One region of the Kitasatospora sp. NBC_01302 genome, then DNA from elsewhere that is predicted to be linked to it. Evidence: riboswitches for the same ligand, from Rfam matches in the RefSeq annotation. Region 1 holds a riboswitch; the other holds the start of a gene.
What was found. A riboswitch is a leader RNA that binds a small molecule or an ion and turns the genes downstream of it on or off. The one in region 1 is predicted to bind thiamine pyrophosphate.

Region 1 (6,937 bases):
ACCACCGACGCCACCATGGTGCGCTGGTGGTGGGAGCGGCACAGCCCGCAGGCGCCGGTGCTGGTGGCGACCGGGAGCGCGGTGGCGGCGGTCAGCCTGCCGGCCGCGGCGGGGCAGCGGCTGCTGGCATACCTGGACGCGCTGCGGCTCACCCCGGGGCCGGTGCTGGCCTCGCCGACCCGCTGGGCGCTGCTCGTCGCGCCCTACGGGTACCCGGAGTTGGCGGAGCTGCTGGTGGAGCAGGAGCGGACGCTGCGGCCGGGCGGCGGTCCCGGCGCGGTGCCCAGCTCGGTGCGGTACCACGGGCCCGGCGGGTTCCTGGTGCTGCCGCCCTCGCGGGTCGGCGGCCAGGGCGCGGCGATGCGGTGGGTGCGGCGGCCGGTGCCGGCGCCGGGCGGCGGGGTCTGGCTGCCGCCGGTGGCGGGACTGTTGGAGGCTCTGGTGGCGGCGGGCTCGGCAGAGCCGGACGGCAGCAGGCTCGCGTTCTGAGGGGCAGGAGGCCGGCGGGAGATGGACACCGCCGGTCACATGGAAGATCCGGCCGCTGGCGACGGGGGATGCACCAGCGGCCGGACTGCTTTAAACAGTAACAAGGATTCGCGCCTTGGCCAATTTCCTCCGCGGGTCGACCCCGGTGTTTCCGGGTTTTTGGGCCCAGATGTGACCGGAGTCACGCTCCCACGATCGGAAATGATCACCAAGCGCCATCTTCGGTCAGTTCAGCGTGACCTGACGGCTCACCAGATTCGCGCGCGCCCGGCGCTCCTCCGCGCTCAGGGGCGCGCTGACGTCGAGCGCGCCTGCCAGCCGCTCCGCGAACGCCGCTGCCGGCTTCTCGCAGTCGGCCGCCGACATCTCCAGCGGCAGGTCCCAGACCGGCACGGTCAGGCCGTGCGCGCGGAACGAGCCGACCAGCTTGGTGCCCTCGCCGATCGAGGCCTCGCCGGTGGCGGCCAGCCGGGCCAGCGCGTCGAGCAGCTGCTCCTCGGGCACCGTCATGACCCAGCGCAGGTGGTTCTTGTCGGGGGTGCCGCACCAGTAGGCGCTGTCCACCCCGGCCAGCTTCTCGGTCGGGATCGCCGAGGCGTTGGCGCGCTCCAGCGAGGCGGCGACCTCGCCGGTGGCGGCCTCGGCGTCCTCCAGCCAGAACTCGAAGCCGGTGTGCACGGCGGGCGTGAAGGGGGCGCCGAGGTCCAGCAGGTCCTGCAGGCGCGGGCCGTCGGCAGCCGCCCGGCGGGTCGGCACCGGGTTGCCGGGCTCGGTCACCAGGGCCTCGGTCAGTGCGTCGGCGAGGTCGCGGCTCAGGTCGCCGGAGGAGGACTGGGTCTGCAGGCCGAGCAGGATCGACCCGTCCGGACGGCGCAGCGCGGGCCAGGCCAGCGGCAGCACGGTGGCCAGGGTGACCGACGGCACGTCACCGGTGGCCCCGTCGGTCAGGCCGGCGACCAGCGTCAGCGGCACGGTCGCGGCGGGCACCAGCTCGCGCAGCGCCACCCAGTCGGCCTCGCCCGGCAGTCCCTCGAACGGGCGGTGCACCAGCTCCTGGACGGCGTGCGCGGCCTGCCGACCGTGACAGGCCTTGTAACGGCGGCCCGATCCGCAGGGGCAGTCCTCGCGGGCGCCGACGACGGGGACGCTGTCCGTCGTGGCGGTGCTGCGGCTCGGCTGGGACGACTTCTTGGCGGCCTTCTTGGCCATGGTGCGGCTCTCCCGGGAGTGGTGGGCACGGAATTCTCCCGGGCAGCCTACTGAGAATCGGCGGTGCTCCTGGGAGTCGCTCAGGCCGAGCGGCGCACGGGCTGCTCCGCCCGGGCCGGCAGCGCGGCCCAGACGGTCACCTCGCCCGGCGCGTCCCGCACCCCCCAGTCGGCGGCCAACTGGCCGACGATGCTCAGGCCGCGCCCGCCCTTGGCGGTCAGCGAGGGGCTGGCCGGCAGCGGCCTGGTGGTGGCGCCGCCGTCGGTGACCTCCAGGGTCAGCAGGCCGTCGTTGTGCATCTGCCAGCGCACCAGCACCCCGCCGGCCGGCTCCGCCGGCTGCCCCGCCGCCCCGCCGTGCCCCGCCGCCGGTTGCGCCGGGGTGCTGGACGAGAGCGCGGAGCCCGGCTCGTGCGCCGCCCGCGCGTGGCGGTGCGACCCGGCGCTGACCAGCAGCACCTCCAGCGCTGCGGCCTCCGCCGCGGCCTCCGCGCTTTCCGCGCGGGCCGCGGACTTCGGCATATCGGCGCCGTGAAGTCGGAATTCCTCGCTCGCCCCCCCGGCGAGATCGAGCAATGGTGCAAGCGGCCGCGCATAGCGGCAGGAATTGCTGAGCAGTTCGGAAAGGATCAGAACCGCGTCGTCGATGACGGCAGCGGGGACCTTACGGTCGCCCAGGTCACGCCGCAGCCTGCGCCGGGCAGCCCCGACACTGGCCGGGCCGTGCGGCACCGCCATAGTTGATGAAGTCGGCACTTCACGCGCCACCATCAACGCCACCCCCGGACCTCCTTCAGCGTTTGCCGAGGGATGGATGCCCCGACGGAATGCACCGGAAACGGGTTCGGTCGGTTGCGGTCCGTCAATTGTGAAGTTGTGGAAGGTGCCGCAACACGCTGTGCGCAAAAGGTGATTAGCTGCTTACGCTGCGTCAATCGAGGGAGTGGATTCCGTCCGCCGGGCCCATCGCACCACCCACTGCGCGCGCCCGCGTACGCCAACCGGACCGCTCCGCGCGGCTTGCCGTATCGCCGCCGCCGCCGCACCGCCGCAGTGTCGCACCGCCGTCGCCGCGGCACCGTCCGGGCGGCCTCGCGGCGGGCCGGCTCAGCGCCCCAACTGGTCCAGGACGTCCCGCGGCCGGTTGGTGATGATCGCCTCGACCCCGAGCTCCAGGCAGAGCGCCACGTCCTCGGGCTCGTCCACCGTCCAGACGTGCACCCGGTGCCCGGCCGCCCGCAGCCTGGTCACCAGCTCGGGCCGGCGCCGCACCAGCTCGATCCCGGGCCCGGCTATCACGGCGCCGGCGGGCAGGCCGGCGCCCGGCCACAGCCGCAGCAGCGCCGGGTGCTCGAAGAGGAAGACCCGGGGGAAGGCCGACCCGGCCCCGCGCAGCCGGCCCAGCGCCAGGCCGGAGAAGCTCATCAGCCGGGCGTGCGGCCGCTCCCCGTCGCCCTGGTCGGCCCCGGCAGCCGCGCCGATCCCGTAGTGGGCCAGCATCCGCAGCAGCTCGTGCTCGACCGCGCCGCGGTAGCGCACCGGGTGCTTGGTCTCGATCGCCAGGTCCACCCGGCGCCCGCAGTCGGCCACCAGCTCCAGCAGGTCGGCCAGCGGCAGCACCCCGCGCCGCTCCGGGTCCGCCCGCTCGGCCTCGGTGCCGCCCGGCTTCCAGGAGCCGAAGTCGTAGGCCTGCAGCTGCGCCAGGGTGAGCGTGGAGACCACCCGCCGGCCGCCGTCCGAGACCCGGGCGATGGTCCGGTCGTGGACGCAGACCAGCTGCCGGTCCGCGGTCAGCCGCACGTCGCACTCGACCGCGTCCGCCCCCTCGGCCAGCGCCCGCCGGTAGGCCGCCAGGGTGTGCTCGGGCAGCGCCGCGGAGGAGCCGCGGTGGGCGACCACCTGGACCGTCCGTGCGTCGCGTCCTGGTCCGGTGGAGGAGAGGTCGAGAGTCGTCACGGGTCCACCCTAGATGGCCCGGGTGACGCGGACGCGTCGACCGTCCGAACGCGGGGTTCCGCAGGTCAGCGCGCGTGTCGGCGCCGCCGGCCGGCCCGGTCGGCGGCGCCGGGGCCTCAGGCGCGCTCGGCGAGCCAGGGCAGCCGGATCACCGCGAGCGTGGCGAGCCCCGCGACCAGGAAGGAGAGGAGCGAGGCCGAGGACCACTGCTGCGGCGTGAAGTGCACCGCGGTCTGCAGGCCGGTCCAGAAGCCGGTCCACCAGCCGGCCACCGCGGTCGGCGCCAGGAACTGGTAGACGGCGAAGCCCAGCGCCCACGGCAGCAGCATCAGCGGCCGGGCCGGGGCCTGCTGGCCCAGGTCCCAGCCCCGCCGGCCGCGGCCCAGGAAGAAGTCCACCGCGAGCACCGCGAGCAGCGGCACGAAGACCGAGCCGATCAGCCCGAGGAAGGCGTAGTAGGAGTCGGTGAACTCCTTGATCTGCAGCGCCAGCGCCGTCACCAGCAGGCCGATCGCGCCGGTCAGCAGCCGCCGGTCCACCCGCGGGAAGAGGTTGTGGACCGACATCGCGGTCGAGTAGACGTTGGCGAACGACTGGTCCGCCTCGCGCAGCACCAGCACCAGCAGGAAGGCCCAGCCGGCCGCCACCCCGGCGAACGAGTCGAGCAGGTTGTCGGCGTTGCCGTGCGACTGGAGCAGCGCGATCAGGCCGAGCAGGTAGCACCAGACCTGGGCGACCGTGTAGCCGGAGAAGGTGCCCCAGAACGAGGCCCGCCCGGTGCGCGAGTGCCGGGTGTAGTCGGCGGCCAGCGGCACGAAGGAGATCGAGACGGCGATGATCGCGTCGGTCGCCTTCAGGAAGCCGTGCCAGTTGCCGGCCCCGGGGTCCGGCCAGCCCTGCCGGCCCAGCTGGACCGTGAAGTAGACCATCGCGACGCCCACCGCGATCGCCACGTACTTGCGCAGCGCCGCGATCGACCCCAGCGGCCAGATGGTGAGCGCGGTGGTCAGTGCCCCGGCCAGCAGCACGAAGAGCCAGCGCCAGCCCTGGGTGCCGGCCACCGTCTGGGCGCCCCAGGCGATCACGATCAGCTCGTACACGCCCCAGCCCAGGCACTGCAGGATGTTCAGCACGGTGGGCAGGTACGACAGCCTGGTGCCGAACAGGCCGCGCAGCACGGCCATCGCGGGCGCGCCGGTCCGGGTGCCGATCAGCGCGGCCACCCCGAGCATCGCGGTGCCGATCACCGTGCCGGCCACGATCGCCACCACCGAGGCGGTGAAGGAGAGCTCGCTGCCGGGCTGGCCGAGCACCGTCGCGGCGCTGGTGAAGCCGATCAGGCTGATCCCGAGGTTGGCCCAGAGCGCGAACTGGTCGCGGAAGCCCAGGGTGCGCGCAGGCGCGGTGTCCAGCACCAGCGGCGCCTCGGCGCGGTCGGTGCCCGGCGGCTCCAGCACCGTGACAGGAGAAGGGGAAGGCGAAGCAGCCGTCATGGCCGATACTCCCTACGCCGGCATTACCCGGTCAGGTTCCGGCGGTCAGCGCTCCCTCGACCACCTGGGCGTCACCGCCATGGCGTACGGTCGACCAGCGCACTCTCAGCCTGGTGGGTCCAAGCTCCCGCGTGTCTTCAACAGATGCGACAGGGTAGCCCGGCGTTTGGATTACGCCAAGGTGGGGCAAAGCGCCGTCCGCATCGCGGGATGCCGCCGGGGAGGCCGGACGGCCCGCGGGGTGGGCGAAGGGGGGCTGTTCGGTCCGTCTAAGGATTCTTATCGGTTCTTCAGGCGGTCCCTTACGGCAACCAGATCGTGCATAGGAAAAACTATGGGCCAAGGTCCGTGTCAGCGATGGAGGTCGTCCGTGAGCACCGAGCACGAGAGTGGTTCCACCGGGCCGCAGGGGGAGCACCTCTCCAGCGGTCACGGCGAGCCGGGGGGCACTCCGGCGGTCGGTGACACACCGACGGTGAGCGAGCCGGTCGTGAAGGCGCAGCCGACCCTGGCGTTCACCAAGGTGCCCGCACCCGAGGCCCCGGCCGAGAAGCCGGTCGACCCGCGCGTGGCGGCCCCGGCCGAGGCTCCCGCCGCCCCTGTTGCCGAGCCCGCCGCCGAGGCCCCCGCCGCCGAGGCCGAGGCGCGCCCCGCGGCGCCCGCCTACCTCGACGCCCCGCCGCCCTCGGCGCCCGCCTCCTCCTACCAGGACACGCCGCCCCCGGCGACCGCTCCGGCCGCCGGCGCCATGGAGCCGCCGGCCAACCCCTACGCCCCCCCGCCCGTCACCCCCGTGGCGGGCGGCGCACCGATCACCCCCGGTGTCCCGGCCGGCCCGCCCCCGCAGGCCGAGCACCACCCCTTCGGCGCCGGCACCCCGCTCGGCGACACCTGGTCGACCCCGGCCGCCGCGCCCGGTTACCCGGGCGGCCCCGGCTACCCCGGTGGCCCCGGCTACCCCGGCGCGGAGTTCCCCGGTGAGTACCCGGGCGCCTTCGGCACCCCGCCGGCGCCGCGCAAGAAGGGCAAGGGCGGCCTGGTCGCGCTGATCGCCGCGGTCGCGCTGGTGGCCGGTGTCGCCGGCGGCATCACCGGTGCCGCGATCAAGGGCAACGGCTCCAACTCCGCCTTCGGCAGCAGCCGCACCAGCACCACGGTCAGCGGCAGCACCAACCAGGCCGCCCTCAACCGGGCACCCGACTCGGTGGCCGGCGTCGCCAACAAGGCGCTGCCGAGCGTCGTCACCATCAAGGCCGAGGGCAGCTCGGAGTCCGGCACCGGCACCGGGTGGGTCTTCGACACCGAGGGCCACATCGTCACCAACAACCACGTGGTCGCCCCGGCCCAGGGCGGCGGCAAGCTGACCGTCAAGTTCTCCGACGGCAACAGCTACCCCGCCTCGGTGGTCGGCCAGGCCAAGGGCTACGACCTCGCCGTGGTCAAGCTGGACAGCCAGCCGAGCGAGAAGCTCACCCCGCTCCCGCTGGGCGACTCCGACCAGGTCGCGGTCGGCGACACCACCATCGCGATCGGCGCCCCCTACGACCTGGAGAGCACCGTCACCTCCGGCATCGTCAGCGCCAAGAACCGCCCGGTCGCCTCCGGCGACGAGAGCGGCACGCAGACGTCCTACATGAACGCGCTGCAGACCGACGCCTCGATCAACCCGGGCAACTCCGGCGGCCCGCTGCTGAACGCCAGCGGCTCGGTGATCGGGGTTAACTCGGCGATCCAGTCCAACTCCAGCGGCAGCGGCCAGGCCGGCAGCATCGGCCTGGGCTTCGCGATCCC
Region 2 (6,937 bases), 2.1 Mb from region 1:
AAGGTCTCGGCGGCGTCCAGCAGTTCGATCGGGTCGGGCAGCAGGGTCCGCTCGTCGGCGATCACCTCCAGCTTCACCCAGTCGGTGCCCAGCGCCTCGCGGGCCAGCCGGGCGGTCAGCACCGCCTCGCCGGCGGTGAAGCAGCCGGCCGTGTTGGGCAGCACCCGGATGCCGTTGCGCGCCAGCACCTCCAGTACCGAGCCCTGGGTGTCCGCCTTGACCCGGCGCATCGCCACCGTGGTCAGCTCGGTCCCGGAGACCCGCAGCGCCTGCTCCAGCACCTCCAGGCTCGGTGCGCCGCCGGTGCCCATGATCAGCCGGGAGGCGAAGGTGGTGTCGCCGATCGTCAGAAGGTCGTCAGCCATCGCCGCTCAGCCCCCCTGCACCGCGGTGAGGATCTCCACCCGGTCGCCCGCCGCGAGCCGGGTCTCGGGCCAGCTGCCGCGCGGCACCACGGTCTCGTTGAGGGCCGCGGCCACGCCCGAGGGCGCCTTGGAGAGCTGGGCCACCAGCTCGGCCAGCGTGGCGGAGCCGGCCACCTCGCGCGGCTCGCCGTTGACGGTGAGGGGGATCTGGTTCATCGGGCACTCCCGGCAAGGGTCGGAACAGCGGCGAAGCGGGCGGGGGAGAAGGGGACGGCGAGCTCCGGCACGGTCCCGGTGGCCAGGCACTCGGCGAGCAGGTCGCCGGTGACCGGGGTGAGCAGCACGCCGTTGCGGTAGTGGCCGGTGGCGGCCAGCAGGCCGGGCAGCGCGGTGGGGCCGAGCAGCGGGGCGTTGTCCGGGGAGCCGGGGCGCAGGCCCGCGCTGCTCTCCACCAGCGGCAGCTCGGTGATGCCGGGGACCAGCTCGTGCGCGTCGCGCAGCAGCTCGTAGACGCCGCCGGCGGTGACCGTGGTGTCGTAGCCCTGCTCCTCGGTGGTGGCCCCGATCACCAGCTCGCCGTTCGCCCGCGGCACCAGGTAGAGGTGGCCGCCGCGCACCACCGCGCGCACGTTGCGCGACAGGAAGGGGGCGTAGGCCCCGGGGATCCGCAGCCGCAGGATCTGGCCCTTGACCGGACGGATCGCGGGCAGCACCCCCGGCGGCAGGCCGGGCAGCTGGTGGCTGCGCGGGCCGGCCGCCAGCACCAGCTGGTCGGCCCGCAGTTCGCCGCCGCCGCCCAGCCGCACCCCGCGTGCACGGTCGGCCTCGACCAGCAGCTCGCCCGCCTCCGCCCGGTGCAGCCGTACCCCCGCCCGCTCGCAGGCCGTCACCAGGGCCGCGGCCAGCCGCCGCCCGTCCACCTGGTGGTCGCCGGTCACGTGCAGGCCGGCCCGCACGCCGGGGGCCAGCATCGGTTCGAGCCGGCGGGCCTCGCGACCGGTCAGCCAGCTCGACGCAAGGCCCAGCCGGTGGTGGAAGGCGTGCAACTCGCTCAGCTCGGCCTTGTCGTCCGCGTCCAGCGCGACGGCCAGCGTTCCGGTGGCGCGGTAGCCGGTGTCCTGCCCGGTGGCCGCCGTCAACTCGGCGGCGAAGTCGGCGTACCGGCTGTTGGAGGCCATGCCCAGCCGCAGCAGCGGTTCCTCGCCGTACTGCAGCTCGGTGACCGGGGCCAGCATGCCGGCCGCCACCTGCGCCGCGCCGCCGCCGGGGGCCGGGTCGACCAGCGCCACCCGCAGGCCGCGCTGCGCGGTGCGCCAGGCGACCGCCAGACCGATGATCCCGCCGCCGATCACCAGCACGTCGGTGTCGGTTCGGGAGTCTGTCGAAAGATCGCGTGCCAAGAGAACCGGTTCTCCCTTCGCCGGAATGACCCGGATCAGGTTCGGACGGTCGCAGGCCGCCGCAGCCCGCCTCTCAGCCCGGTGCACCGGGCTCCCGTGAGGATGCCCCCACCATAACGCCGGGCGCCTTGGGGACTGAAGGCGCCGATCGCCGGGTGGACGGCGGACGCGCTCAGTAGAGTTCGCCAGATGGCAGAGCTGAAGAGCACGGATCGGGTGGTCGTGGTCGGCGCGGGGGTGGCGGCCGCACAGTGTGCGGTGGCGCTGCGGGAGGGGGGTTGGCACGGGTCGCTGAGTCTGGTCGGCGCGGAGCCGCACAACCCCTACGACCGGCCGCCGCTCTCCAAGGACGTCCTGCTCGCGAAGGCCGATCGGACGGCCCTCGACCTGGACTGGGAGGCGCTCGGCGTTCAGCTGCTGACCGGTCGCCGGGCCACCTCGGTGGCCCCGGGGAGCCTGGGCACCGACGCCGGCGAGCTGCCCTGGGACCGCCTGGTGCTGGCCACCGGAGCCGCCCCGATCCGGTTGCCCGGGGCCGCCTCGGCCCGGGTGCTGCGGACCATCGACGATTCCCTCGCACTGCGTGCAGTCCTGCGCCCGGGCGCACACCTGGTCCTGGTCGGCGCGGGCTGGATCGGCGCCGAGACCGCCACCGCGGCCCGCCGGCTCGACTGCCGGGTGACCGTGCTGGAGGCCGCCGACGCCCCGCTGCCGGGCGCGCTGCCCGCCGAGCTGACCGCGCCGATGCGGCAGTGGTACGCGCAGGCCGGTGTCGAGCTGCGGCTGGGCGCCCGGGTGGACCGGATCGAGCCGGGCGCCGTGCACCTGACCACCGGTGAACTGGTACCGGCCGACGAGGTGGTGGTCGGGATCGGCGCCCGCCCGGACACCGGCTGGCTGGCCGGCTCCGGCGTCGAGCTGGACGCCGGGGGCGCCGTGCTGGCGGACGCGGCGCTGCGCACCACGCTGCCCGGGGTCTGGGCGGCGGGCGACTGCGTCAGCTACCCCTCGGCCCGCTACGGCGAGCGGGTCTGGGTCCAGCACTGGGACCACGCGCTGCACTCGGGCCGGGCGGTGGCGGCGGCGCTGCTGGGCGGTGAGGTCGCCTACGACCCGGTGCCGTACTTCTGGTCCGAGCAGTTCGGGCGGATGGTGCAGTACGTCGGGCGGCACTGCGCCGGCGACCGGCTGCTGTGGCGTGGCTCACCCGAGGACGCGCAGTGGAGCGTGCTGTGGCTGCGCGAGGAGCGGCCGGTGGCGGTGCTCGCCGTGGACCGCCCGCGCGACCTGGCCCAGGCCCGGCGGCTGATCGACCAGGGTGCGGTGCTGGACCCGGCGCTGGCCGCCGACCCCGCGCTGCCGCTCAAGTCGGCCGTCCGCTGACGCCCCCCTGACGGGCGGGTGGGTGCGCGGGGCCCGGCAAAGGTGGCAGGCTGGTGCCGTGAGCGACATGGAAGCCAAGATCGAATCCCTGGTCAACGACTGGATGTACCTGCCCGACATCTCCGAGCGCTGGGGGGTGCTGGTCACCGAGGTCCGTCAGATGGTCAAGGATCACAAGCTGATCGCGGTCCGCCGCGGTCCCAACCGGTCGCTGCAGGTCCCCGCGGCCTTCATCACGGACGACGGCCTGGTCAAGCACCTGGCCGGGACGCTGACCGTGCTGCGGGACGGCCGGTTCACCGACGAGGAGATCCTGGAGTGGCTCTTCACCGAGGACCCCTCGCTGCCGGGCAGCCCGATCCAGGCGCTGCAGGAGAACCGCGGTACCGAGGTGAAGCGGCGCGCCCAGGCGATGTCGCTGTGACGCCCGGTACCCCGGCGCGGGCGCGGCTGGCCGACGCCCGGCTCTACCTGTGCACCGACGCCCGCCGCGAGCAGGGCGACCTGGCGCAGTTCCTGGACACCGTGCTGGCGAACGGCGTGGACATCGTCCAGCTGCGGGACAAGGGCCTGGAGGCCCGGCAGGAGCTGGAGCTGCTGGAGGTCTTCGCCGCGGCGGCCGAGCGGCACGGCAAGCTCTTCGCGGTGAACGACCGGGCGGACGTGGCGCACGCCGCCGGGCCGCACGTGCTGCACCTGGGGCAGGACGACCTGCCGGTGCCCGCGGCCCGGGCGATCCTCGGCCCGGACGTGCTGATCGGCCGCTCCTGCCACGCCGAGGCCGAGGTGGACCGGGCGGTCGCCGAGCCGGGGGTGGACTACTTCTGCACCGGACCGGTCTGGCCGACCCCGACCAAGCCGGGCCGCCACGCACCGGGCCTCGGCCTCGTGGAGTACGCGGCCCGGGCGACCACCGACCGGCCGTGGTTCGCGATCGGCGGGATCGACCTGGGCAACCTGGACCAGGTGCTCGCGGCGGGCGCCCGCCGGGTGGTGGTGGTCCGCGCGATCACCGCCGCCGACGACCCGGGCGCCGCGGCGGCCGAGCTGGCCCGCCGGGTCCGCTCGGCGGGCCGGTAGCGACAGCCGGCAGCGCCGGTCAGTAACGACGGACCGTGGCGGCCCGGGCGAGCGCGAGCAGCGTCTCCCGGGCCGCTTCGTCCTTCAGCGGCGCGGCGGCCAGCGCGGCCAGCGAGCGCTCCATCAGCGCCTCGATCCGCTGCTCCACCTGCGCGGGCGCACCGCTGGCGGCGACCAGTGCGCTCAGCTCGGCGATCTCGGCGGCCGTCAGGTCCGCCGCGCCCAGCCGCCCGTCCAGCCGGGCCGCCTCGGCCCGCGGCAGCGCGCGCAGCGCGAGCGCGACCAGCAGGGTGCGCTTGCCCTCGCGCAGGTCGTCACCGGCCGGCTTGCCGGTGACGGCGGGGTCGCCGAAGACGCCGAGCAGGTCGTCGCGCAGCTGGAAGGCCTCACCCAGTGGCAGCCCGAAGTCCCCGTACGCGGCGACCAGTTCCTCGCTCGCCCCGGCCAGCCGGGCACCCACCTGGAGCGGGCGCTCGATGGTGTACTTGGCCGACTTGAAGTGGAGCACCGTGGTGGCCCGGGTCAGCGCCAGGTCGTCGGTCGAGTCGCCGGCCACCGGCTCCAGCACGTCCAGGTACTGACCGGCCATCACCTCGGTGCGCATCAGGTCGAAGACCGGCTTGGCGGCCAGCACCGCCGCCGCGTCCAGCCCGCAGCGCACGAAGAGCTGGTCGCACCAGATCAGCAGCAGGTCGCCGAGCAGCAGCGCCGCCGCCGCCCCGTACTGCTCGCGGTCGCCGCGCCAGCCCTGCTCGCGGTGCAGCGCCTCGAAGCGGCGGTGCATCGAGGGCAGGCCGCGCCGGGTGTCGCTGCGGTCCATCAGGTCGTCGTGCACCAGGGCGCTGGCCTGCAGCAGCTCCAGCGCGGCGGCGGCGTTGGCGATCCCGGTGCTGCCCGCGCCCGCCGGGTCGGTGCCGTCCTCGCCGCCGGCGCCGCGCCAGCCCCAGTAGCAGAAGGCGGGGCGCAGCCGCTTGCCGCCGTCCAGCAGGAAGTCCCGCAGCGCGTCGGCCGCTGCCACCAGGTCCGGGGAGATCGAGCTCAGCAGCGCGTGCTGCTCGGCCATGAACCGGGTGAGCGCGGCGTCCACCTGGGTGCGGGCACCCGCCTGGTCGAGCGGTCGCGCGGGTGTGGGGCTGGGCGAGGTCACGAGGCACTCCGGAGTCACGTGGGTGGAGATCAGACTAGCCGGGCGGCCGGACCGGCACGGCGCACCACCGGCCAGCAGCCACCGGAGCCGGGCACCCGCCCCAGCGGGCGGACAGATTGTCTCAGTAGTTGGGCATTGTTTGTCCGCGCCGCCACTGCGACGGCTACTCTGCGAGCATGGCACTCGGCACTCCGTCCACCAGAACCGACCGCGCGCTCACGGTCCGCGAACTCCTGGCGGCTGGGAAGCGTTCGTACTCATTCGAGTTCATGCCGCCGCGCAGCGAGGCGGCCGAGCACAAGCTCTGGGCCGCGATCCGTCGCCTGGAGGGACTCAACCCGAACTTCGTCTGCATGACGTACGGCGCCGGGGGCTCCTCGCGGGGACGCACCGTCAACATGGTCGGCCGGATCGCCACCGAGACGACGCTGACGCCGGTCGCCCACCTGACCGCCGTCGACCACTCGGTGGCCGAACTGCGCAACATCATCGGCCAGTACGCCGACCAGGGCGTGCGCAACGTCCTCGCGGTGCGCGGCGACCCGCCCGGCGACCCGAGCGCCGAGTGGGTGCGCCACCCGCAGGGCGTCAGCTACGCCTACCAGTTGGTCGAACTGATCAAGTCGATCGGCGACTTCTGCGTGGGCGTGGCCGCCTTCCCGCAGATGCACCCGCGCTCCAGCGACTGGGACCAGGACATCCGGCACTTCGTGGCCAAGATGCGGGCCGGTGCCGACTACGCGATCACCCAGATGTTCTTCGAGGTGGAGGACTACCTGCGGCTGCGCGACAAGGTCGTGGCGGCCGGCTGCGAGGCGCCGATCATCCCGGAGATCATGCCGGTGACCAACGTCAAGCAGCTGGAGCGGTTCCCGCAACTGAGCGGCTCGGCCTTCCCGGCGGAGCTGGACGCCCGGCTGCGCGCGGTGGCCGACGACCCGGCGGCGCTGCGCGAGGTGGGCATCGAGCACGCCACCGCGATGTCCGAGCGACTGCTCGCCGAGGGTGCGCCGGGCCTGCACTTCATCACCCTCAACGGCTCGACGGCCACCCTGCAGATCTACCAGAACCTCGGCCTGCACCGGGGCTGACGGCCGCGGCATCGGGGGATGTGGGGCGGCGGCGGTCGAACAGGTACAGTCGCCGCACGCGCGCGGCCGCGCGCCGGGCTGTGCTGGAGGACGCTGATGGGCATCGGGATGCTGGCGTTGTACGCGGCGCTCGCCGTGGTCGCGCTCTGGCTGCTGGCCGAGCTGCTGCTGCAGAACCGCGCGCCGCTGCACTGGCGGGGTCTCGCGCTCGGCGGATTCCTGCTGGTGGCGGCCGGGATGGCGATCCACTCGGTGCCGGTGATCTCGGTGGGGGCGCTGGCGTTCGCCGGGGGACAGGCGATGGTGACCCTCTCCGTCAAGCGCGGCTACGCCAAGGGCTGGTCGCTGCGGGGGGCCGACGGCTCACTGCCCGGACCGCTCGCCAAGGTGCCGCTGCTCAGCGCGGCCACCGGGGGCGCGGCGGCGGTGGCGGCCGCGGCGGTGGCGGCGGAGAAGGTCGGCGAGGTCGGG

Region 2: it holds a riboswitch for thiamine pyrophosphate, as region 1 does, so the genes downstream of both, thiO (glycine oxidase ThiO) here and OG294_RS19680 (purine-cytosine permease family protein) in region 1, are expected to answer to the same signal.

The regions. Positions count from the first base shown of each region.
Region 1 is NZ_CP108404.1:4,564,848-4,571,784, reverse strand. It holds gene OG294_RS19700 (bifunctional DNA primase/polymerase) at 1-489, shown strand, start outside; gene OG294_RS19695 (DUF5926 family protein) at 715-1,698, opposite strand; gene OG294_RS41155 (ATP-binding protein) at 1,779-2,477, opposite strand; gene OG294_RS19685 (glycerophosphodiester phosphodiesterase family protein) at 2,805-3,653, opposite strand; gene OG294_RS19680 (purine-cytosine permease family protein) at 3,770-5,146, opposite strand; TPP riboswitch at 5,139-5,287, opposite strand; gene OG294_RS19675 (S1C family serine protease) at 5,517-6,937, shown strand, end outside.
Region 2 is NZ_CP108404.1:6,703,810-6,710,746, forward strand. It holds gene OG294_RS29445 (thiazole synthase) at 1-365, opposite strand, end outside; gene thiS (sulfur carrier protein ThiS) at 372-581, opposite strand; gene thiO (glycine oxidase ThiO) at 578-1,765, opposite strand; TPP riboswitch at 1,761-1,873, opposite strand; gene OG294_RS29460 (NAD(P)/FAD-dependent oxidoreductase) at 1,955-3,148, shown strand; gene OG294_RS29465 (Rv2175c family DNA-binding protein) at 3,216-3,572, shown strand; gene thiE (thiamine phosphate synthase) at 3,569-4,228, shown strand; gene OG294_RS29475 (polyprenyl synthetase family protein) at 4,248-5,375, opposite strand; gene metF (methylenetetrahydrofolate reductase [NAD(P)H]) at 5,552-6,466, shown strand; gene OG294_RS29485 (hypothetical protein) at 6,563-6,937, shown strand, end outside.